4 regions of the Bradyrhizobium sp. CCBAU 11386 genome follow, and region 1 is predicted to be linked to each of the others. Evidence: predicted binding sites of a transcription regulator. Region 1 holds the regulator's gene; each other region holds the start of a gene.
What was found. The regulator HrcA, encoded in region 1, represses chaperone genes, less so after heat shock. The targets are predictions, from matches to a motif close to GTTAGCACTCNCNNNNNGNGAGTGCTAAC.
Positions count from the first base shown of each region.

Region 1 (5,498 bases):
GGGTAGCCCGAGGCGCTCCAACACACTCAACTGTCGTCCCCGCGAGGGCGGGGTCCCATACCGCGTGATCTCGCGGCTTTGGTCGGTTGCAGTACCAAACTCTGAGTCTTCGCCAAACATCTTCCTGGGGGTATGGGTCCCGGATCTACGCGCGCTTTGGGCGCGCTTGTCCGGGACGACAGTGAGATTGGGGCAACACGCCCAAGCGCTGGACAGAACCGGCTGCATTTTCGGGCTTCTGTTCGTATACGAACGGAACTAGGCTTCCCTCCATTGGATCATCCTGGAGGGAGGCGAACGATGCTGGATCGGCGACATATCTTGTTGGCGGCGCTGGGAACGACGGCGCTGGCGACGCTCGCGCCAACCGCACTTCTGGCAGCCGCGTCGATCAAGCCGGACGACGCATCCGCGCTGCTCGTGATCGACGTGCAGAACTGCTTCCTGCCGGGCGGCAGCCTCGCGGTGAAGGAAGGCGAGCAGGTGGTGCCCGTCATCAACAAGATCTCCAAAGCATTTTCGAATGTGGTGATGACGCAGGACTGGCACACGCCCGGCCACGTTTCGTTTGCGTCGGTACACTCCGGCAAGAAGCCGTTCGAGACCATCGACCTGCCTTACGGCAAGCAGGTGCTGTGGCCCGACCATTGCGTGCAGGGCACCGACGGCGCCTCGCTGTCGAAGGACCTTTCGATCCCGCATGCCGAGCTCATCATCCGCAAGGGTTTTCACAAGGACGTCGACAGCTATTCGGCCTTCCTCGAAGCCGACGGCAAGACTTCGACCGGCCTCGCCGGCTATTTGAAGGGCCGCAAGATCAAGCGCGTCTTCGTCGCTGGCCTCGCGACGGATTTCTGCGTCGCCTGGACCGCGCTCGACGCGCGCAAGGCGGGCTTTGAGGTCTATGTCGTGGAAGATGCCTGCCGCGGCATCGACACGCAGGGCTCGCTGGCAAAAGCCTGGGCCGACATGGCCAAGGCCGGCGTGAAGCGGATTCAGTCTGCGGATATCGCGGCCGGCGCGTAAGCGTTTCGCGCTGTCATTCCGGGGCGATGCGAAGCATCGAACCCGGAATGACGCCAAAACTCAGTTCGGCGCGCCGCTCGACTCGTTGTTGTTCGCCGCGGCCGCAGCCTTCGCGCCGCCCTTGGCGACACCGACGAGAGCCGGACGCAGCACGCGCTCGCCGATGGTGTAGCCGGCCTGCATGACCTGCACGACCGTACCTGCGGGCACCGACGCATCCGGCACTTCGAACATCGCCTGCTGGAAGTTCGGGTCGAACTTCTGGCCCGAGGGGTCGAATTTCTTCACGCCATGCTTTTCCAGCGCGTTGAGCAGCGAGCGCTCGGTGAGCTCGACGCCCTCGATCAGCGAGGTCAGGCCGGGATCGGCCGCGGCACGGGCCTCGGCCGGAACCGCGTCGAGCGCGCGCTGGAGATTGTCGGCGATGTCGAGCACGTCGCGGGCAAAGCCGGTGATGCCGTAGAGACGGGCGTCGGCGACCTCCTTGGTGGTGCGCTTGCGCAGATTCTCCATCTCCGCCAGCGTCCGCAGCATGCGGTCGCGCGCCTCGGCGGCTTCCTTCTGCAACAGTTCGACCGAGCCCGGCTCGGGATCGTCGGGCATGATGTAGGGCTTCGACACCACGGGCTCGCTGGTCGGCTCGGTCGTGTCTTCGGGTTGCCGGTCTCGATCGGTCATCGGCTCTCTTTTCGAATTTGTCTCAGGGATTTTTCTGGCCCGGATATCGTGCTTCGGGCGCCGAAAATCAAGCGCCCGTGATCGGCTCAAACGCCGGTCAGCCCCCCAGAAGGCGGCTGACGATGCGGGCGGCGTAGTCCACGGTCGGGATCACGCGGGCATAATTCAGCCGTGTCGGCCCGATCACGCCCAGAACGCCGACGATGTGGCCGGCGGCATCCCGATAGGGCGAGATGATGGTGGAGGAGCCCGACAGGGAAAACAGTTTGTTCTCCGAACCGATAAAGATGCGCACGCCCTCGGCGGTTTCGGCGCGGCCGAGCAGGTCGATCACGCCGCGCTTGGTCTCGAGATCGTCGAACAAGAGGCGCACCCGCTCCAGATCCTCCAGCGCGTGCAGGTCTTCCAGCAGATTGGCGTGGCCGCGGACGATGAGCTGGCGGTCCTCGTTCTCGCCGCCGGACCAGCTGGCGATCCCGGCCGAAATCACCTTCTGCGTCAGCTGATCGAGCTCGGCACGGGCTTCCGCGAGCGCGGTCTCGAGCTCGAGCCGCGCCTCGGCCAGGGTCCGGCCGCGAATCCGCGCGTTGAGGAAATTGCCGGCCTCGGTGATCGCCGAAGAGGGAACTCCGGGCGGCAACGTCAGCACGCGGTTTTCGACCTGGCCGTCCTCGCCGACCAGGATCACCAGCGCCTTTTCCGGTTCCAGCCGGACGAATTCGATGTGTTTCAGCCGCGCGTTGGATTTCGGCGTCAGCACCACTGCGGCGGCGCGGGTCAGGCCCGACAGCCGGGTCAGCGCCTGGTCCAGTGCCGCCTCGACCGACTGCGCCTGACCGACGGAGGTGAGCTGGCTCTGGATCGACTGCCGCTCGGCGTCATTGAGGTCGCCAACCTGCATCAAGGCGTCGACGAAGAAGCGCAGGCCGAGTTCCGTCGGCAGCCGGCCGGCGGAGGTATGAGGGGCATAGATCAGGCCGAGCTGTTCCAGGTCGGCCATGACGTTGCGGACCGAGGCCGGCGACAGCGGCATCGCGATCAGGCGTGAGATGTTCCGCGAGCCCACCGGCTCGCCGGTCGCGAGGTAGCTTTCGACGATCTGACGAAAGATGTCGCGGGAACGCTCATTCAGCTGGGCGAGGCCTGCGCGCGGCGCGATCAGATGGATCGGATCGTGATGGGCCACAGACGGCAACTCCTCTCAGATGCTTATAATTTGTCCATCCGGGAGGTCCATGACAAGCGTGGTTTTGCACTTGGCTGGGGACCGAAAAGGCCTTGCCGCTCACCCTCACCCCACCTACAAGCACCGCGAACAGCCTATTCACGTGAGTTTTGGAGGATTTTCCATGCGGCCAAGCCGCCGTGCGCCCGACGAATTGCGCCCCGTGACGCTGGAGCGCGGCGTGGTCAAATATGCGGAAGGCTCCTGCCTGGTGAAATTCGGCGACACCCATGTGCTGGTCACCGCCACGCTGGAGGACCGCCTGCCGCCGTGGCTGAAGGGCCAGGGCCGCGGCTGGGTCACCGCCGAATACGGCATGCTGCCGCGTGCGACCTCGGAACGCACCCGCCGCGAGGCCTCCGCCGGCAAGCAGAGCGGCCGCACCGTCGAGATCCAGCGCCTGATCGGCCGCTCGCTGCGCACCATCATCAATCTCGAAGCGCTCGGCGAGCGCCAGATCACGGTCGATTGCGACGTGCTCCAGGCCGACGGCGGCACGCGCACGGCCTCGATCACCGGCGCCTGGGTCGCGCTCGCCGACTGCGTCAACTGGATGAAGGCGCGCAACATGGTCAAGGCCAACGTGCTGCGCGACAACGTCGCCGCGATCTCCTGCGGCATCTACAACGGCAACCCCGTGCTCGACCTCGACTATGCCGAGGATTCCGAGGCCGAGACCGACGCCAATTTCGTCATGACCGGCGACGGCCGCATCATCGAGGTGCAGGGCACCGCGGAACGGGAGCCGTTCACCGAAGCCGAGTTCCTGGCGCTGATGGCGCTGGCGCGCAAGGGCGTCGCGCGCCTCGTGGACTTGCAGAAACTGGCTGTCGCGTAGTCAATAGGCCCATGCACCGCCGAATCACCGGAAAGCTCGTCATCGCCACCCACAATCCCGGCAAGCTCGCCGAGATGAAGGAGCTTTTGGCGCCTCACGGCATCGAGGCGGTGTCGGCCGGCGAGCTCGGCCTTCACGAGCCGGACGAGACCGGCAACGATTTCCGCAGCAACGCCGCGATCAAGGCGATCGCGGCGGCGCGGGCGTCCAAGCTTCCGTCCTTCGCCGATGATTCCGGCATCATGGTCGACGCGCTCGACGGCGCGCCCGGCATCTACAGTGCGCGCTGGGCCGGCCCGACCAAGGATTTCACTGCGGCGATGACGCGGATCGAGCGCCTGTTGCAGGAGCGCGGCGCGACCACGCCCGACAAGCGCAAGGCGCACTTCGTCTCCGCGCTCTGCGTCGCCTGGCCCGACGATCATCTCGAAGAGGTCGAGGCGCGCGTCGACGGCACGCTGGTCTGGCCGCCGCGCGGCACATCCGGTTTCGGCTACGATCCGATGTTCCTGCCCGACGGTCACACCCGCACCTTTGGCGAGATGGAAAGCATCGAGAAGCACGGGCTGCCGCCGCTCGGCCTCGGCCTGTCGCACCGCGCCCGCGCCTTCGTGAAACTGGCGGAGATCTGCCTTGAGCCGCGCTAAGGAAGCCTTCGGCGTCTACGTGCACTGGCCGTTCTGCCTGTCGAAATGCCCCTATTGCGACTTCAACAGCCATGTCCGCCACGTCGCGATCGACGAAGCGCGCTTCGCCTCCGCCTTCGCGCGCGAGATCGAAACGACCGCGCAGCGCGCGCCCGGCCGCGAGGTCACCTCGATCTTCCTCGGCGGCGGCACGCCGTCCCTGATGCAGCCTGCGACCGTCGGCGCCGTGCTCGATGCGATCGGCAAGCACTGGACGGTGGCGAAGGACGTCGAGGTCTCGCTGGAAGCAAACCCGACCAGCGTCGAGGCCACGCGCTTTGCCGGCTATCGCGCCGCCGGCGTCAACCGCGTCTCGCTCGGCGTGCAGGCGCTCGACGATGCTTCGCTGAAGGCGCTGGGCCGCATGCACAGCGCGCGCGAAGCGCTGGATGCGGTCGCCATCGCGCGCCGCTCGTTCGACCGTTATTCGTTCGACCTCATCTACGCCCGCCCCGACCAGACGCCGGCGATGTGGGCCGATGAGCTGCGTCTCGCGATCGAGGAAGCGGCCGAGCATCTGTCGCTCTATCAATTGACGATCGAGGAAGGCACGCCGTTCTTCGGCCTGCACCAGGCCGGCAAATTGAAGACGCCGAATGAGGCGGTCGCGCGCGCGCTCTACGACGTCACGCAGGAGACCTGCGACAAGCTCGGCCTGCCCGCCTACGAGATCTCCAATCACGCGCGGCGCGGCGCCGAGTGCCGGCACAATCTGGTCTACTGGCGCGGCGAGGAATATGCCGGCATCGGCCCCGGCGCGCACGGCCGGCTCGACATCGACGGTATCAGGCACGCCACCGCCACCGAGAAGCGTCCCGAAGCCTGGCTGATGCGGGTCGAGACCAGCGGCCACGGCGTCGTCACCGACGATCTCCTCAACAGCGAGGAGCGCGCCGACGAATTCCTGCTGATGGGACTCCGGCTCGCCGAAGGCATCGACCCCGAGCGCTACACCGCCCTCTCCGGCCGCCCGCTCGATCCCAAGCGCATCGCGCTGCTGCGCGAGGAAGGCGCGATCATTGTCGACGCGACGGGACGGCTGCGC
Region 1 covers NZ_LBKA01000240.1:8,924-14,421, forward strand. Annotated here, with positions in the region: gene XI09_RS26205 (hypothetical protein) at 1-6, shown strand, start outside; gene pncA (bifunctional nicotinamidase/pyrazinamidase) at 301-1,026, shown strand; gene grpE (nucleotide exchange factor GrpE) at 1,087-1,704, opposite strand; gene hrcA (heat-inducible transcriptional repressor HrcA) at 1,802-2,890, opposite strand; gene rph (ribonuclease PH) at 3,054-3,767, shown strand; gene rdgB (RdgB/HAM1 family non-canonical purine NTP pyrophosphatase) at 3,779-4,414, shown strand; gene hemW (radical SAM family heme chaperone HemW) at 4,401-5,498, shown strand, end outside.

Region 2 (5,498 bases), on a different contig from region 1:
GCACGCTGACGAGGGAAGAGAGTTTCTCAAAAAAAACCCCGGCATCGCTGCCGGGGTTTCGTAGTTGTGGAGCGAGATCCCGGATTTGCAGTGCACCGCTTCGCGCTGCACTGCGTCCGGGACGACTTCGTCGCCTTAGAAGTCCATGCCGCCCATGCCGCCGCCCGGAGGCATCGCGGGGCCGGCGCCGCCCTTCTTGGGCAGCTCGGCGACCATGGCTTCCGTGGTGATCAGCAGAGCCGCAACCGAGGCTGCGTTCTGGATCGCGGTGCGGACCACCTTGGTCGGGTCGATGATGCCCTTCTTGACGAGGTCGCCGTATTCGCCGGTCTGGGAGTCGAAGCCGTAGGCGTACGACTTGTTCTCCAGCACCTTGCCGACGATCACCGAGCCGTCTTCACCGGCGTTGATCGCGATCTGGCGAGCGGGAGCCGACAGCGCCTTGCGCACGATCTCGACGCCGGTCTTCTGGTCGTCGTTCTTGGTGCGCAGGCCCTTGAGCTGCTCGGAGGCACGGAGCAGGGCGACGCCGCCGCCCGGGACGATGCCTTCTTCCACGGCCGCGCGGGTCGCATGCATCGCGTCATCAACGCGATCCTTGCGCTCCTTCACCTCGACCTCGGTCGCGCCGCCGACGCGGATCACCGCGACGCCGCCAGCGAGCTTGGCGAGACGCTCCTGGAGCTTCTCACGGTCGTAGTCCGAGGTGGTTTCCTCGATCTGCGCCTTGATCTGGGACACGCGCGCCTCGATGTCGGCCTTCTTGCCGGCGCCGTTGACGATCGTGGTGTTCTCCTTGTCGATCATCACCTTCTTGGCGCGACCGAGCATGTTGAGCGTGACGTTCTCGAGCTTGATGCCGAGATCTTCCGAGATCGCCTGGCCGCCGGTCAGGATCGCGATGTCCTGGAGCATGGCCTTGCGGCGATCGCCGAAGCCCGGAGCCTTGACGGCCGCGACCTTCAGGCCGCCACGGAGGCGGTTCACGACCAGGGTGGCGAGGGCTTCGCCTTCGACGTCCTCGGCGACGATGACCAGCGGCTTGCCGGTCTGCACCACGGCCTCGAGCAGCGGCAGCAGCTCGTTCAGCGAGGAGAGCTTCTTCTCGTTGATGAGGATGTAGGCGTCGTCCATCTCAACGCGCATCTTGTCGGCGTTGGTGACGAAGTAGGGCGAGATGTAGCCGCGGTCGAACTGCATGCCCTCGACGACGTCGAGCTCGGTCTCGAGCGACTTGGCTTCCTCGACGGTGATGACACCTTCGTTGCCGACCTTCTTCATGGCGTCGGAGAGGAACTTGCCGATCTCCTGGTCGCCGTTGGCCGAGATGGTGCCGACCTGGGCGATCTCTTCGTTCGAGGTGACCTTCTTGGAGTTCTTGACGAGGTCCGCAACGACGGCTTCGACCGCGAGGTCGATACCGCGCTTGAGGTCCATCGGGTTCATGCCGGCGGCAACCGACTTGGCGCCTTCGCGCACGATCGCCTGGGCGAGCACGGTCGCGGTGGTGGTGCCGTCGCCGGCCGCGTCAGCGGACTTGGAGGCGACTTCGCGCACCATCTGGGCGCCCATGTTCTCGAACTTGTCCTCGAGCTCGATCTCCTTGGCGACGGTTACGCCGTCCTTGGTGATGCGGGGAGCGCCGAACGACTTGTCGAGCACCACGTTGCGGCCCTTCGGACCGAGCGTGACCTTCACCGCGTTGGCGAGAATGTCGACGCCGCGCAGCATCTTGTCGCGCGCTTCAACCGAGAATTTGACTTCTTTAGCTGCCATCTGGATTTTTCCTTAGGTGTTTGGCTGGGGGCGAGAGGGGGGCTCTTAGGCCGCCTTCTTCTTGGAAGCGGGGACGTCGAGGACGCCCATGATGTCGCTTTCCTTCATGATCAGCAGATCGACGCCGTCGATCTTGACCTCGGTGCCGGACCACTTGCCGAACAGCACGCGGTCGCCGACCTTCAGGTCGATCGGGATCAGCTTGCCGGCTTCGTCGCGGCCACCGGGGCCGACGGCGACGACTTCGCCCTGCGAGGGCTTTTCCTTGGCAGTGTCGGGAATGATGATGCCGCCAGCGGTCTTCTCTTCTGCGTCAATGCGCTTGACCACGACGCGGTCGTGAAGCGGACGGAATTTCATGCAGTCCTCCTAAGCAATTGCTCGGGTTGATGATTTCAGATTGTTGGCAGTCTGTGCCCGCGAGTGCTAGCACAGGCGAGGCTGAAATAGGACAGGAATTTTGCGGGGGCAAGGGCTTCTAGCAGAAAAATCGGCACTCAGAAGGCCTGTCTGCCAGAATCTCTTTCCCATCGTTAACCGTCAGCCGGACCGTATTAGCACGGAGCCGTCTCTGCTGCTAACGCATTGAATTTCAACAGCTTGTTAAACTTTTGGGCTTGAGATGGATTGTCAGTTTGCGTCACATTTCTCTCATGTGAGCGCATCTCCACCGGGTGGCTCGTAAGCAGCGTACCGGATCAAGCCGCCCCCTGAATGCGCTCCTGCAAAGGAGGTTGGCATGGTCTCGCGGGTTGGGGTGGTTTCCGACGACTTCCGGAAACAGGTGCTGGGTTACGGGCTGACGACGGCTGAAATTCTCTATCGGATGCCGGATCATCCCTCGCTGCTCCAGACCTATGTCTGGCAGAACTACGATCTCTTTCCGAAATTCCCGGCGCTGACCGACTTCCTGGCATTCTGGCAGCAGAAGCTCGACGGTCCCTTGTTCTCGGTCACCGTCGCGCATTCCAAGCTGATCAAGCCGGCCGAACTACGTGCAGTCGACGGCGTGTTCAGGTTGCATTGAGCAGAGATCAGGCGCCGCCGCTGCAATAGCGTTTCCACATCGCGCGATAGGCCTCGTCTACCGCTTGCGCGTAGGCGACCGGGTTGCAGGCGGGCGCAGCCCTGACCTGTCCGGGCAGCTCGCGGCGCAATTTGTCGAGGTCGTCGATCTGCGCTGCACGGCTCACCGCGATGTCGACATATGCCTCCTCGCTATCCGTAACCCAGTCCGGCAGGCCAAGCGCGGAGAGGATGGCGCCGCCGGCTCGGCTGGGCAGACTGTTCCCGAGCTTCGCCACCACGGGCACGCCCATCTGCAAGGCTTCCAATGTGCTGACGCCGCCGTTCTGCGGGAACGGATCGAGGGCAATATCGACGCGATGGAACGATGTCAGATGATCGATTCGCAAGGTGGTTCCGAGCAGATCGACGCGTTCGGCCGGCACTCCGCAAGTTGCAAGCCGTGCCAGCAAATTGTCGCGGACCAGTTGATCGTCCAGCGCAACATCCTTGATCAGCAGCCGTGACCCCGGCACTCGCTCGAGAATCCTGGACCAGGTCTGCGCGGCCTCGTCCGAAATCTTGCTGATGCGATTGAAGACACCGAATGTGACGAAGCCGTTCGAGGTCGCCGGCGTTGACGCTCGCGCAAGCTCGATCGGCAGCGGCTCCAGCGTGACAAAGCACGGCAGATCGACAACGGTTTCCGCAAACAGATGCCGAACCGCGGCAGGAATCGCGACCGGGTCCGAGAACAGATAATCGATCGTTGGCAGACCGGTGCCAGTACCGTGGCCCCAGCCATGCACCTGGATCGGCGCCGGCTTGCACGCAAACACGCCGAGGCGGTTTCCTTTGGTATGGCCGGACAGATCGATCAGGATATCGACGCCATCGGCGCGGATCTGACCGGCGAGGCGATCGTCGCTCCATTGCGAGGCGTCGTGCCAGCGATCGGCGATCTTTTGAAATTCGTCGGTCGCCGCATCCGCTTTTGACGAGCAAGAGTAGCACACGATCTCGAACTGTTCCCGGTCATGGTATTGCAGGACCGGCTTGAAGATGAACGCGGCCGAATGCGCGTTGAAGTCCGCCGAGACATAACCAAGCACCAGAGGGCGATCCGGATCTCGGCTGTTGTCGTGCGGTCTCGCCGCTTCTGAAGCGACTTTCGCGCCGATCTGCTCCCACCATACTTGCCGCGCTTGCTGATGCTGCTCGACGCTGGCATCGGCCAAGAAATCAAGTGCGAAGATCTTGTTGGAGATCGCGCTCGGGAAGTCAGGCGTGATGGCAAGAGCCCTGTCGAAACTGGCCAGGGCTTCGTCGACCCGGCCAAGTCCGGCGAGACAAAGGCCCAGCACCAGGTGAGCTTGAGCGGAATCGGGATCGATCGCGAGGGCCTTCTCGCAATCGGGCAATGCTTCGGCCATTTGCTGGAGATGGAGCGAGACGCTGGCCCGCCAGAGCCACCCGTTCACGTCGTCGGGTGCCAGGGCGACTGCCCGATTGCAATCCGCCATGGCTTCGTCAAATCGCAGAAGCTCCTGCAATGCGACGGCGCGGTTCGCCAGCGCCGAGGCATAGTCAGGCTTGATCGATAGCGCGCGGTTCAAGCTTGCGAGGGCCTCGTCATAATTGCGCAGACGGCAGAGCACCCAACCCCGGCCGTTGTGGGCTTCGGCAAGGTTTCCGTCAATTGCGAGCGCCTTGTCGTAGCACGCGAGCGCTTCCTGAAGATCGAGGGTCACGCTCGCGTTGCCGAGATTGGACAGGGCTAAGGCGTAGTTGGGGCGTAAGGCGAGGGCCCTTCGATAGCTCTCGCAGGCCTCATCGTGACGTCGTAGCCCGTTCAGCGCGACGCCTCGGCTCATGTGAGCATCGGCAGATCGCGGATCCACGGCAACCGCCCGGCTCAGCAGAATTTCGGCTTGCTGATAGTTCTTGGCGTCGGACTCCAGAACGCCGAGCATATGCAGCGCGATGAACTGGTTGGGTGCGAGTTGCAGGAGTTGGCGATAGGCAGCCTGCGCCTCGCGGAGAAGCCCCTTCTTGTGCAACTGGAGGGCGTGCCCGAGCAATGGCAGCACCTCGGCTTCCTGCCGTTTCTGAAGCCGGGCATTCTTGAATGCACGCTGGCCTACGCTGTTGCTCATGAATCAATTCCCCCAGAATCTCTCTGACGAGATTAATTCAGCGAGGGAGCCAATACGAGACGACGGCCGCTCGCGACGCCAGCTTGGGACAAGCTACGACCGATCGGCGTCATGGCGTGACTAGCCTAAGCCCGCGATTGCTGCCTCGTCCAAGACTGGATAGTCTGCCTTCGGGGCGTACCCGTCCGGTGGGCACGGCCCGGATCAGGGAGGCAGACAATGGCCAAGCGAAAGGCATCAAGACCCGCAACCAAGACCGCGGTGAAGAAGCGGAGCGGCGCCAAGGCGGCGGCGCGATCCTCGGCGCGCAAGGCGGTGAAGGCGAAGGCTCGCACGACCTCGCCGAAGAAGCCCGTGCGTCCCCGGCAGCGCGTCGCGATCAGCCATCACCGCGAGGAAGACTTCAAGGCCGATGGCCTGCGCGCCTACGCGAAGTACCGCGACCTCGGTATCGCCGAAGCAAGCCACGGCCTCGCGCAAGCACACGTGATCCGGCTGCAGGGGCCCTGCAATCCGGCAGAAGTCTCAAAGCTTCACTTCCACGACGTCGAATTCCAGATG
Region 2 covers NZ_LBKA01000250.1:124,153-129,650, forward strand. Annotated here, with positions in the region: gene groL (chaperonin GroEL) at 136-1,776, opposite strand; gene XI09_RS32860 (co-chaperone GroES) at 1,822-2,136, opposite strand; gene XI09_RS32865 (usg protein) at 2,516-2,803, shown strand; gene XI09_RS32870 (O-linked N-acetylglucosamine transferase, SPINDLY family protein) at 2,811-4,937, opposite strand; gene XI09_RS32875 (cupin domain-containing protein) at 5,157-5,498, shown strand, end outside.
Region 2: the regulator HrcA is predicted to act here: its motif matches at 2,179-2,207, upstream of XI09_RS32860 (co-chaperone GroES).

Region 3 (5,498 bases), on a different contig from region 1:
GGTCTGCTCGCCGGCGCGCAACGCGTCGCAGCCGACGCTGAGGCTCGCCAGCGTCACTTCGACCTCCTGGCCCTTCAGGCTCTTCAGGAACTCGGTCGCGGCATCCAGCTTGACCTTGACCGCGATCGCCTCCGGCGAGACGTCGGTGAAATCCTTCGGCTGCGGCGTGATGCCGTCGTCGGAGGTCTGGTTGTCCAGAAACTCCTTCTCGCTGAGATCGGAATTGTCGGGCGAGGTGACCTCGGTCACGGCCTGGCCGATTCCGATCTGGCCGCGGAACTCGAAAGTGTCTCCGGCCTGTTTGCGCAGCAGCTTGACGGTGACGGGCGCCTTCGCGCCGAGGCTCTGCGTTGTGCCAGTCAGCATCTGGCCGGCGACCTGGAGATTGACGACGAAGCGGTCCTTGCGGTCGGAATTCTTCGCGACCGGATAACAGACGTCGAGCACGGCCGCCGTGACCGTCTTGCCCTGGCGCGTCTCCTTCAGGATCACGTCGGCATTGCCGTCCATCAGCCCGTCGATCGAGGTGAAATAGCGCGTCTCAGGTCCGCCCGGCGCCGTCGCCTTTGGCGACAGCTTCATCTGGGCGGATGCGACCTCCGGCGAAACAGCAAGCAGAGCCGCCACAAGGGCCGTGGAGCAAACCAGAAGCGCGCGCATCGATGAAATCCTCGAGCAAGGGAGCATGATCCGGAAAAGTGTGACGCGGTCTTCCGAAAAGATCATGCTCAAACAATAACCTAAAGCGCGATGACGACTCATTCCGATCTCATCGCGCTTTAGAATCGGCGCCACCGTAGTGGGTTTTGGCCGTCGGTTGAATCGGAAAGCGTGAGCCATGGTCGGCAAAAAAGAAGGCCGCCCGGAGGCGGCCTTCGCAACATTGCCACGGAACGGTGGGCTCAGAAGCCGCCCATGCCGCCGCCGGCCGGCATCGCGGGCGGAGCTTCCTTCGGCGTCTCGGCGACCATGGCTTCGGTGGTCACCAGCAGGCCGGCCACGGAGGAGGCGTCCTGGAGCGCGGTGCGCACCACCTTGGCGGGGTCGATGATGCCCTTCTCGACCATGTCGACATAGTCCTCGGTCTGGGCGTCGAAGCCGAAGGTCTCGGACTTGTTCTCGAGGATCTTGCCGACGACGATCGAGCCTTCCACGCCCGCGTTCTCGGAGATCTGGCGGATCGGGGCTTCCAGCGCCTTCAGCACGATGTTGATGCCGGCCTGGACGTCGTCATTGGCGTTGGTGAGACGGCCCACCGCCTTCTTGGCGCGGAGCAGCGCGACGCCGCCGCCGGGGACGATGCCTTCCTGCACCGCGGCACGGGTGGCGTTGAGGGCGTCCTCGACGCGGTCCTTCTTCTCCTTGACCTCGATCTCGGTCGCGCCGCCGACGCGGATCACCGCGACGCCGCCGGCCAGCTTGGCGAGGCGCTCCTGGAGCTTCTCGCGGTCGTAGTCCGAGGTGGTCTCCTCGATCTGCGCCTTGATCTGGCCGACGCGGGCCTCGATGTCGGGCTTCTTGCCGGCGCCGTTGACGATCGTGGTGTTCTCCTTGTCGATCACCACCTTCTTGGCGCGGCCGAGCATCTTCACCGTGACGTTCTCGAGCTTGATGCCGAGCTCCTCGGAGATGAGCTGGCCGCCGGTGAGGATCGCGATGTCCTCGAGCATGGCCTTGCGGCGGTCACCGAAGCCCGGCGCCTTGACGGCGGCGACCTTGAGGCCGCCGCGCAGGCGGTTGACGACCAGGGTCGCCAGTGCCTCGCCCTCGACGTCCTCGGCGATGATGACGAGCGGCTTGCCCGACTGCACCACGGCTTCGAGCACCGGCAGCATGGCCTGGAGGCCCGAGAGCTTCTTCTCGTGCAGGAGGATGTAGGCATCCTCAAGCTCGGCGGTCATCTTCTCGGCGTTGGTGACGAAGTAGGGGCTGAGATAGCCGCGGTCGAACTTCATGCCCTCGACGATGTCGACTTCGGTGTCGAGCGACTTGTTCTCCTCGACGGTGATGACGCCCTCGTTGCCGACCTTCTGCATCGCCTGCGCGATCATCTTGCCGATGGCGGCATCGCCGTTGGCCGAGATGGTGCCGACCTGGGCGACCTCGGAGGAGGCGGCAACCGGCTTGGCGCGCTTCTCGATGTCCTTGATGACGGCGGCAACCGCGATGTCGATGCCGCGCTTGAGGTCCATCGGGTTCATGCCGGCGGCAACCGCCTTGGCGCCTTCGCGCACGATGGCCTGGGCCAGCACGGTCGCGGTGGTGGTGCCGTCGCCGGCAAGGTCGTTGGTCTTGGAGGCGACCTCACGCACCATCTGGGCGCCCATGTTCTCGAACTTGTCCTCGAGCTCGATCTCCTTGGCGACGGTGACGCCGTCCTTGGTGATGCGGGGCGCGCCGAAGCTCTTCTCGATGACGACGTTGCGGCCCTTCGGGCCGAGCGTCACCTTGACGGCGTTGGCGAGAATGTCGACGCCGCGCAGCATGCGATCGCGCGCGTCTCCGGAAAACTTGACGTCTTTGGCAGCCATTTCTGCAATTCCTCGTGTTTCGTGATGTGTCTTGTTTCGTGCTGCGTCAGCCGCGTTCTCCTTTCGTCATTGCCGGGCTCGCCCCGGCAATCCATCCTCATACGAAGAACGATGGATGCCCGGGTCAGGCCCGGGCATGACGGTGGAGTATTCAGCGGCCGTTCAGGCGGATGGCCTTAGGCCAGAACGCCCATGATGTCCGACTCCTTCATGATCAGGAGCTCTTCGTTGTCGATCTTGACCTCGGTGCCCGACCACTTGCCGAACAGCACGCGGTCGCCCGCCTTGAGGTCGATCGGGATCAGCTTGCCGGTCTCGTCACGGCCGCCGGGTCCGACGGCGACGACCTCGCCCTGGGACGGCTTTTCCTTGGCGGTGTCCGGAATGATGATGCCGCCCTTGGTCTTTTCCTCGGCGTCGATACGTTTGACCACGACACGGTCATGCAGCGGACGAAATTTGGATTTAGCCATGACGTTTCCCTTTGGAGGCTCGCTTCGGAAGTAGTGGAAGTGGGTGGGGCGGCGCTTCCGTCCATCCTCGTCCCGAGGATCGAACGGCGCGCTTAGCAATCGGGCTTTCCGAGTGCTAATAGTGCGCCCGGAAATATGGCTTGGCCGCGATCCTGTCAAGCAAAGGTGGTTAAGCGATTGGTGAGGCGGATATAGGATGGTGGCATTGGAAACGTGTTCGGGGCGCCGGCGTATCAAAGGACGTCATTGCCCCGGCGTCGGTTTTGCGCTTGGCTGCGGGAGGGGTGCGGCCATGGTCTTGTTCGGGGGAATGCCATGATCAGTTCAGCTCGCGCGCGCACGGTAGCCAATCTGGCGGCCGCGTCTTTTCTGGCGCTGTTGCTGGGCGCCTGCGGCGGCGGCATGAGCCTGCCGTCCTTCTCGTCGTCGTCTCCGCCGCCCGAAGCCGAGCCCGGTACCGGCCCGGAAATGCCGGCGAGCATCCGCGCCGACGAGATCGTCGGCCGCTGGGGTCTTGCCTCGTTCCAGAACCCGGCCGACCGCGCCCGCACCGAGGCTGCGGCGCGGTCCCAGTGCAAGAATCCCTACGTGATCGGCGCCGGAACCTCCGGCGGCGTGGTCATGCATCTGGCCGACCAGGCGACGCCGCAGGAATTGCGCCTCAAGGGTTCGCCCAGCGGCAAGAACTATATCGGGCCGGCCGGTCCGACCCCCGGCGAGCAGGACCGCGAGATCGTGTCCTTCGACGGCCGCGTCCTGATCACCCGCTTCATCGACAAGGACGCCGCCACCCGCTACGGCAACATGGTCTACGTCCGCTGCGCCCCGAGGGCGTAGTTCCTCCCCACGTCATGCCCCGCGAAGGCGGGGCATCCAGTACGCCGCGGCCCCTCGATTCAATCACTGTCGTCTCTGGAATACTGGATCGTCCGCCCCAGTGCGCAATTGCGCACAAGGCGGACGATGACAACGGAGGGGATGGCCCCAAAAACAAAAACGCCGGCTCGCGCCGGCGTTTTGCTTTTCCGCGATCTCGCGTCCGTTCAGTCGAACAGCGCGTCGATGTCGTCCTGCGAGGCGTGGCCGACGTCGCCGGCGAGCTTCGGACCGTTGAGGAGTTTTTCGTCGTCGCTGCGCGCGTCGACCGGCGCCGGCACATGGGCCTTGATCGCGTCGACGCCGCCCCAGATCTCCATCATCGCGTTGATGTGCTGCTCGATGAACTTCATCGTGGTCATGACCTTGCTGATACGCTGGCCGGTCAGGTCCTGGAAGTTGCAGGCCTCGAAGATCGAGATGACGCGTTCCTGGATGTCGTCGGCGAGCCGCTTCTGCTGGTCGGCCGATTGCACCTTGGACATCGCGCTGGCCGCCTGGTCGATCGACTCGGCGGCTTCGAGAATCTGCTGGGTCGCCTGCTCGGTGCCGCCGACGACCGCGCCGAGTTCGCCATTGACCTTGGCCATCTCGCCGCCGTCGAAGCTCTTGCCGTGCAGCGTCGCGATTTCGCGCTTGGTGCGGTCGATGGCGTCGTGGATGAGGTCGAGCTCGACCTTCAGCTTCTCGCACTGCTCGATCTGCGCCCGGTACGTGTCGAGCATGGTGCGCGCTTCGGAGAGCTCATGCGCCGTCGAGGCGTCGATCGCCGCCATGGCCGCGCTGCTGGACAAGGGTGCGGGCGCAATGCCCTTGGCCATCTGTGCGCGGATGGCGCGCAGCTCCGCCATGATCTCGCTATGCATCGGCGCAGCCTCCTCAATCATTTCGGGGCTGGGCATCTCGCCGACAATAGCCTCTTCGACACGAAAACGTTTGCGGTGAACAGCCATCAGGAACTCCCCCCACCTCACTCACGCGTCTTTGTAGGCAGAAGCGATTTAACACGAAGTTCACAGCAGGAACTGTTGTGCGGCCGTGCGCGACGGCCCGCAAAGGAGCGATTAACCATGGGCGCGCCGCGTTCATCGAAAATAAACGCTGATCTCCAAATTGCAGCCCCGCTCGCGACGTGGTGAATCGAAACGTCGCTTCCGTTTACCAAACAAAACGCCTTTTGCTTTTTATTGACCACGTCGCGGACGCCGATCAGCCATCAGCTCTGCACGACGCATGTGATCTAGACGAAACAGTACAGAGTACGTCGATGTTCAAGAAAATGTCTGTCGCGCTGCTCGGCGGCGCTTGCACCCTCGTTGCCGGCGCAACCAGCGCCAGCGCCTTCGACAATACCGTGCCGAACGATCCGCCCGCGGTGCTTTACCAGCCGCAAGTGCCGCCGGCGCCGGTGCGTGTGGCCTCCAATGCGAACATGGGTGGCGGCTTCATCGAGTTCCTGTTCGGCGACGGGCCCGGCCGCGGTCCGGCCTACGCACCGCCGCCGGTGTATCAGCAGCAGCCGGGCTACAACGATCCGCGCCGCCTGCCGCCGATGGGCGAGCCGCAGATGCAGGGTGGATATCAGCAAGGCGCAGGTCTCCAGCAGGAGGCGGTCGAT
Region 3 covers NZ_LBKA01000255.1:76,383-81,880, reverse strand. Annotated here, with positions in the region: gene XI09_RS36530 (hypothetical protein) at 1-660, opposite strand, end outside; gene groL (chaperonin GroEL) at 903-2,531, opposite strand; gene XI09_RS36520 (co-chaperone GroES) at 2,708-3,004, opposite strand; gene XI09_RS36515 (hypothetical protein) at 3,320-3,841, shown strand; gene XI09_RS36510 (protein phosphatase CheZ) at 4,048-4,833, opposite strand; gene XI09_RS36505 (L,D-transpeptidase family protein) at 5,148-5,498, shown strand, end outside.
Region 3: the regulator HrcA is predicted to act here: its motif matches at 3,096-3,124, upstream of XI09_RS36520 (co-chaperone GroES).

Region 4 (5,498 bases), on a different contig from region 1:
AGCCGACGCCGAAGAAGGTGCCGTGGGCCAGCGAGGTCAGCACCCGCGCCGCCATCAACAATTCGTAGTTCGGCGCCAGCGCGCAGGCGGCGTTGCCGAGCGTGAAGATCGCCATCAGCGCCAGCAATACGGTTTTGCGCGGCATCCGCCGCGTCGCCAGTGTCAAGACCGGCGCGCCGACGAACACGCCGAGCGCATAACCGGAGATGAGCAGGCCCGCGACCGGCACGGAGACGTGCATGTCGGCAGCGACCTGAAGCAGCAGGCCCATGATGATGAATTCGGTGGTGCCGATGCCGAAGGCACCGGCGGTGAGCGCGAGAACGGCGGGAGGCATGCGGGACTCCGATGGATGGCACGAGCCACGCAGATAGCCGCGCTGCGGCAAAACCATTAGGATGTCCGCAATCCAATCATTTGTGACGTGAATTCAACATGGCCCGTTTCGACACCAACCGCTCCGCCGAGATGGAGGTCTTTGTCCGCGTCGTCGACCTGGGCGGGTTTACCCAGGCCGCGCGCAAACTGCGCCTGACGCCGTCGGGCGTCAGCAAGCTGATCTCGCGGCTGGAGGCACGGCTCGGCTCGCGGCTGATCAACCGCACCACACGCAAGCTCATGCTGACGGAGGAAGGCCAGGCGTTCTACCAGCGCGCCGTGCGTATCCTCGCCGAGATGGAGGAGGCCGAACGCGAGGCGGCCTCGGGCGCGGCACCGCGCGGCCGTCTCACCGTCAACAGCAACATCCCCTTCGGCATGCTGCACGTGATGCCGCTGATCCCGCGCTTCCTGGAAAGGCATCCCGACGTCACGCTCGATCTGGTGCTGACCGACACGCTGATCGACCTGATGCAGGAGCGCGCCGACGTCGCCATCCGCGTCGGCCCGCTGCGCGCCTCGCGCCTCGTCGCGCGAAAGCTTGGCACCAGCCGCATGGTCGTGGTCGGCGCACCGAATTATCTCGCCCGCTTCGGCACACCGAAGATTCCGGCGGATCTCGCCGATCACCGCGGCATCGGCTGGACCTTTCCGCGCTCGATTCGCGGCTGGCAATTCAAGCGCGGCGACCGCACCGAGGAAGCGGTCCCGCCGCCGGCCGCCCGCGCCAGCGACGGCGAAGCCGCCCGCCGCCTCGCACTCGGCGGCGTGGGCCTTGCCCGCCTCGCCCTCTTCCACATCGGCCCCGACATCGAATCAGGCCGCCTCGTCCCGGTCTTGCAGCACTACAATCCCGGCGACCGCGAAGACATCCACGCCGTCTATGTCGGCCACACCGCACCGCTCCCCGCGCGCGTCCGAGCGTTCATCGATTTTCTGGCCGAGCACGTGCGGGTGAGCGACCCGGGGCTCAAGCGCGCGGGGGATGGGAGGTGGAAACTGGTGGGATGAGGCTGATGGCGGAGGGAGAGAATCTGTAAAAAAACTTGCTCGACCGCTGCGCCTCAGGTGCTCTCGATAGGCGAGAGGGACGGGATTTCCCGGCCTCTCCGCGTACCGTCGCAGGTCTAGACTGCCGTTGGACGCGGCATCATTGTACCTGAACAGGCTAATCCAGACGCACGCAACCCTGCCCGGTTAGCCATCGGATGGCAAAGCCCAAGATTTCATTCCAGGGGCTCCTTTAGGTGGCTCTGAATGGGGCCTCCGCGGACCGGTGAGGGACGGATTTTCGAAATCCTTCGCGGCTTTGTCTTGTATGCCGGCAATGCCCGCTTATTTTTCGGAGCGGTTAGCCGTCGCTAGCTTCGACTGCTATTTCATCCAAAATAAAACCGACTAGAAGATAGGAGGAGAGCATGAAATTCCGTCCGCTTCACGACCGCGTCGTGGTCAAGCGCATCGACGCAGAAGAGAAGAGCGCCGGTGGCATCATCATTCCCGACACGGCCAAGGAAAAACCCTCCCAGGGTGAAGTCATCGCCGTTGGCCCCGGCGGCCGTGACGAAAATGGCAAACTGATCCCGATCGACGTCCAGGTCGGTGACCGCGTATTGTTCGGCAAGTGGTCGGGCACCGAGGTCAAGATCGACACCCAGGAGCTGTTGATCATGAAGGAGAGTGACATCATGGGCGTTCTCACCGACGTGTCTTCCAAGAAGAAGGCCGCCTAATCCATCGCTCAAGCGCCTGTCGAGCGCCTGATTAAGGGTGAGACTAAATCAAAAACGCAGGGAGACCCACTATGTCAGCCAAAGAAGTCAAATTCGGAGTCGAGGCCCGCGACCGCATGCTGCGCGGTGTCGACATCCTCCACAATGCGGTAAAAGTGACGCTCGGTCCGAAGGGCCGCAACGTCGTTCTCGACAAGTCGTTCGGCGCTCCCCGTATTACCAAGGATGGCGTCACCGTCGCCAAGGAGATCGAGCTCGAGGACAAGTTCGAGAACATGGGTGCCCAGATGGTGCGCGAAGTCGCCTCCAAGTCCGCAGACGCGGCTGGCGACGGCACCACCACCGCGACCGTGCTCGCCGCTGCGATCGTCCGTGAAGGCGCCAAGTCGGTTGCCGCTGGCATGAACCCGATGGATCTGAAGCGCGGTATCGACATGGCCGTGGAAGCCGTGGTCGCCGACCTCGTCAAAAACTCCAAGAAGGTCACCTCGAACGAGGAAATCGCCCAGGTCGGCACGATTTCAGCCAATGGCGATGCGGAGATCGGCAAGTTCATCGCCGACGCCATGAAGAAGGTCGGCAACGAGGGTGTCATCACCGTTGAGGAAGCCAAGTCGCTCGCGACCGAACTCGAAGTTGTCGAGGGCATGCAGTTCGACCGCGGCTACATCTCGCCCTACTTCGTCACCAACGCCGAGAAGATGCGCGTTGAAATGGATGATGCCTACGTCCTCATTAATGAGAAAAAGCTGTCTCAGTTGAATGAACTACTTCCCTTGTTGGAAGCAGTGGTGCAGAGCGGCAAGCCGCTTGTGATTATTGCCGAAGACGTCGAAGGCGAAGCGCTCGCCACCCTCGTCGTCAACCGTCTCCGCGGCGGCCTGAAGGTCGCCGCCGTCAAGGCTCCGGGCTTCGGCGATCGCCGTAAGGCTATGCTGCAGGACATCGCGATCCTGACCGGCGGCCAGGCCATCTCGGAAGACCTTGGCATCAAGCTCGAGAACGTCACGCTCAACATGCTCGGTCGCGCCAAGAAGGTCATGATCGACAAGGAGAACACCACGATCGTGAGCGGCGCCGGCAAGAAGGCCGACATCGAGGCGCGAGTATCTCAGATCAAGGCGCAGATCGAGGAAACCACCTCGGACTACGACCGTGAGAAGCTCCAGGAGCGTCTCGCCAAGCTCGCGGGCGGCGTCGCGGTGATCCGCGTTGGCGGCGCGACCGAGGTCGAAGTGAAGGAACGCAAGGATCGCGTTGATGACGCGATGCATGCGACCCGCGCGGCGGTCGAGGAAGGCATCTTACCAGGCGGCGGCGTTGCGCTGCTGCGTGCCTCCGAGCACCTCAAGGGCATTCGCACCAAGAACGACGACCAGAAGACCGGGGTCGAGATCGTGCGCAAGGCGTTGTCCTACCCGGCCCGCCAGATCGCAATCAACGCGGGCGAGGACGGCTCGGTCATCGTCGGCAAGATCCTCGAAAAAGATCAGTACTCGTACGGCTTCGACTCGCAGACCGGCGAATACGGCAACCTGGTCTCCAAGGGCATCATCGATCCGACTAAGGTGGTTCGAGTGGCGATCCAGAACGCGGCGTCCGTCGCAGCGCTTCTGATCACCACGGAAGCCATGGTCGCCGAGCTGCCCAAGAAGGGCGGCGCCGGCCCCGCGATGCCTCCGGGCGGTGGCATGGGGGGTATGGACTTCTAAGTCCAACATTCAAAGCTCGACAATGAGAAGGCTCGGTAGCGACGCCGAGCCTTTGCCGATTTCCTTGCGGTCAGCCGGGGTCCAATTCTGGCACCGTATTGGGCGAGCGCGTCGAAGCCCGCGCCGCCAAAAAATTCTGGCCTGTCTCCGGATCGAAGTAACAGATGATCTTGGTTGGGTGGCGGAGAGAGTGGGATTCGAACCCACGGTACGGTTTCCCGCACACACGCTTTCCAAGCGTGCGCCTTAAGCCACTCGGCCATCTCTCCGGAGCGCCCTCTCTTGAAGGGGCGCCGGCGATTTTGCAAGAGATCGCGGGGAAATCGGGTGAATTTTCCGTAAGATATTGTATTTGAAAGACAATATCTGGCGGCGGCGGCCGCTTCGCAGCCGCCTGCCGGCTGAACCCGTGACGGGTTTGGCGCGACGATTCACTTGAGAATGCCAAACACGACCGGGGACGCCATGACCATCCGCAACACCATCGCCGCACTCGGCCTGATTTCGGCCCTTGGCTCCGCCTTTGCCGGGCCGGCCCTGGCGCAGGTCTGCACCCGCCAAGGGGTCGACGTCAGCTGCGACGACGGGCGGCGCGGGGTGCTTTCGGGCGATGCCATCATCTGGCCGGACGGCACGCGCTCGAGCGCCGCGCCGCATCCGAGCGTGATCATCGGCAACAAGAGCTCGGTTCATGTCGGGCCCGGCGTGTTCGTCGGCCAGGGCAAGGGCATGGTGCCGCTGGACGATCCCAACGCGCCGAACAAGCGGCAATGCGCAATTCTGGAAGGGGTGTCGTATTGCTATTGAAGCCGGTGCTCGAGGTTCGCCGTCTTGCCCGGGCTCGTCCCGGGCATCCACGCTCTTGGGAGCCCGCGGCAAGACGTGGATGGCCGGGTCAGGCCCGGCCATGACACGTGGATAGGGTGTACGAGGCGTCGCAGAGATCGAGAGTTGAGCGCGCGAAAGCGGCTCCTCACCCTACCCTCTCCCCGTGAGAACGGGGCGCGAGAGAAGGACTAGATCAACCGCACGCCCGAGATCGCCGACTTCAACCAGCGCAGCGCTTGTGGCGGCTGGGCTGCGAGCGGGGCGACGGCGGCCTTCTCGACGCGGCACTTCTCCAGCTCGGCGACGAAATCGGCGGACCATTGCTGAATGGTGTGGCCGCGCAGCTTCTTCATCATCGCGTCCCAGCGCATCTTGCGCTCGGTGAGCGGCATCGCGGCAGCGATCGCGATCGCGCGCGCCATGGCATCGACATCGTGCGGATTGACCAGCAGCGCCGTGTCGAGCTCATTCGCTGCGCCGGCGAATTTCGACAGCACCAGCACGCCGGGATCGGCCGGGTTCTGCGCGGCAACATACTCCTTGGCGACCAGGTTCATGCCGTCATGCAGCGGCGTCACCACACCGACCTGCGCGGTGCGATAGAGGCCCGCGAGCACGGTCTGGCTGAAGCCTTTGTTCAAATAGCGGATCGGCGTCCAGTCCACCTCGCCATGGCGGCCGTTGACGTCGGTGACGAGGCGCGCGACCTCGTTCTGGAGATTGCCATAGGCCTCGATCGCACCGCGCGAAGGGTTGGCGATCTGGAGCAGCGAGATGCTGCGCAAGAATTGCGGCTGCTCGGTCCAGAGCCGGTCGAACGCGCTGATGCGGTTGACGAGGCCCTTGG
Region 4 covers NZ_LBKA01000186.1:4,250-9,747, reverse strand. Annotated here, with positions in the region: gene XI09_RS12640 (MFS transporter) at 1-337, opposite strand, end outside; gene XI09_RS12635 (LysR family transcriptional regulator) at 436-1,389, shown strand; gene XI09_RS12630 (co-chaperone GroES) at 1,797-2,111, shown strand; gene groL (chaperonin GroEL) at 2,183-3,823, shown strand; tRNA gene XI09_RS12620 (tRNA-Ser) at 4,003-4,092, opposite strand; gene XI09_RS12615 (hypothetical protein) at 4,289-4,630, shown strand; gene XI09_RS12610 (trehalose-6-phosphate synthase) at 4,840-5,498, opposite strand, start outside.
Region 4: the regulator HrcA is predicted to act here: its motif matches at 1,729-1,757, upstream of XI09_RS12630 (co-chaperone GroES).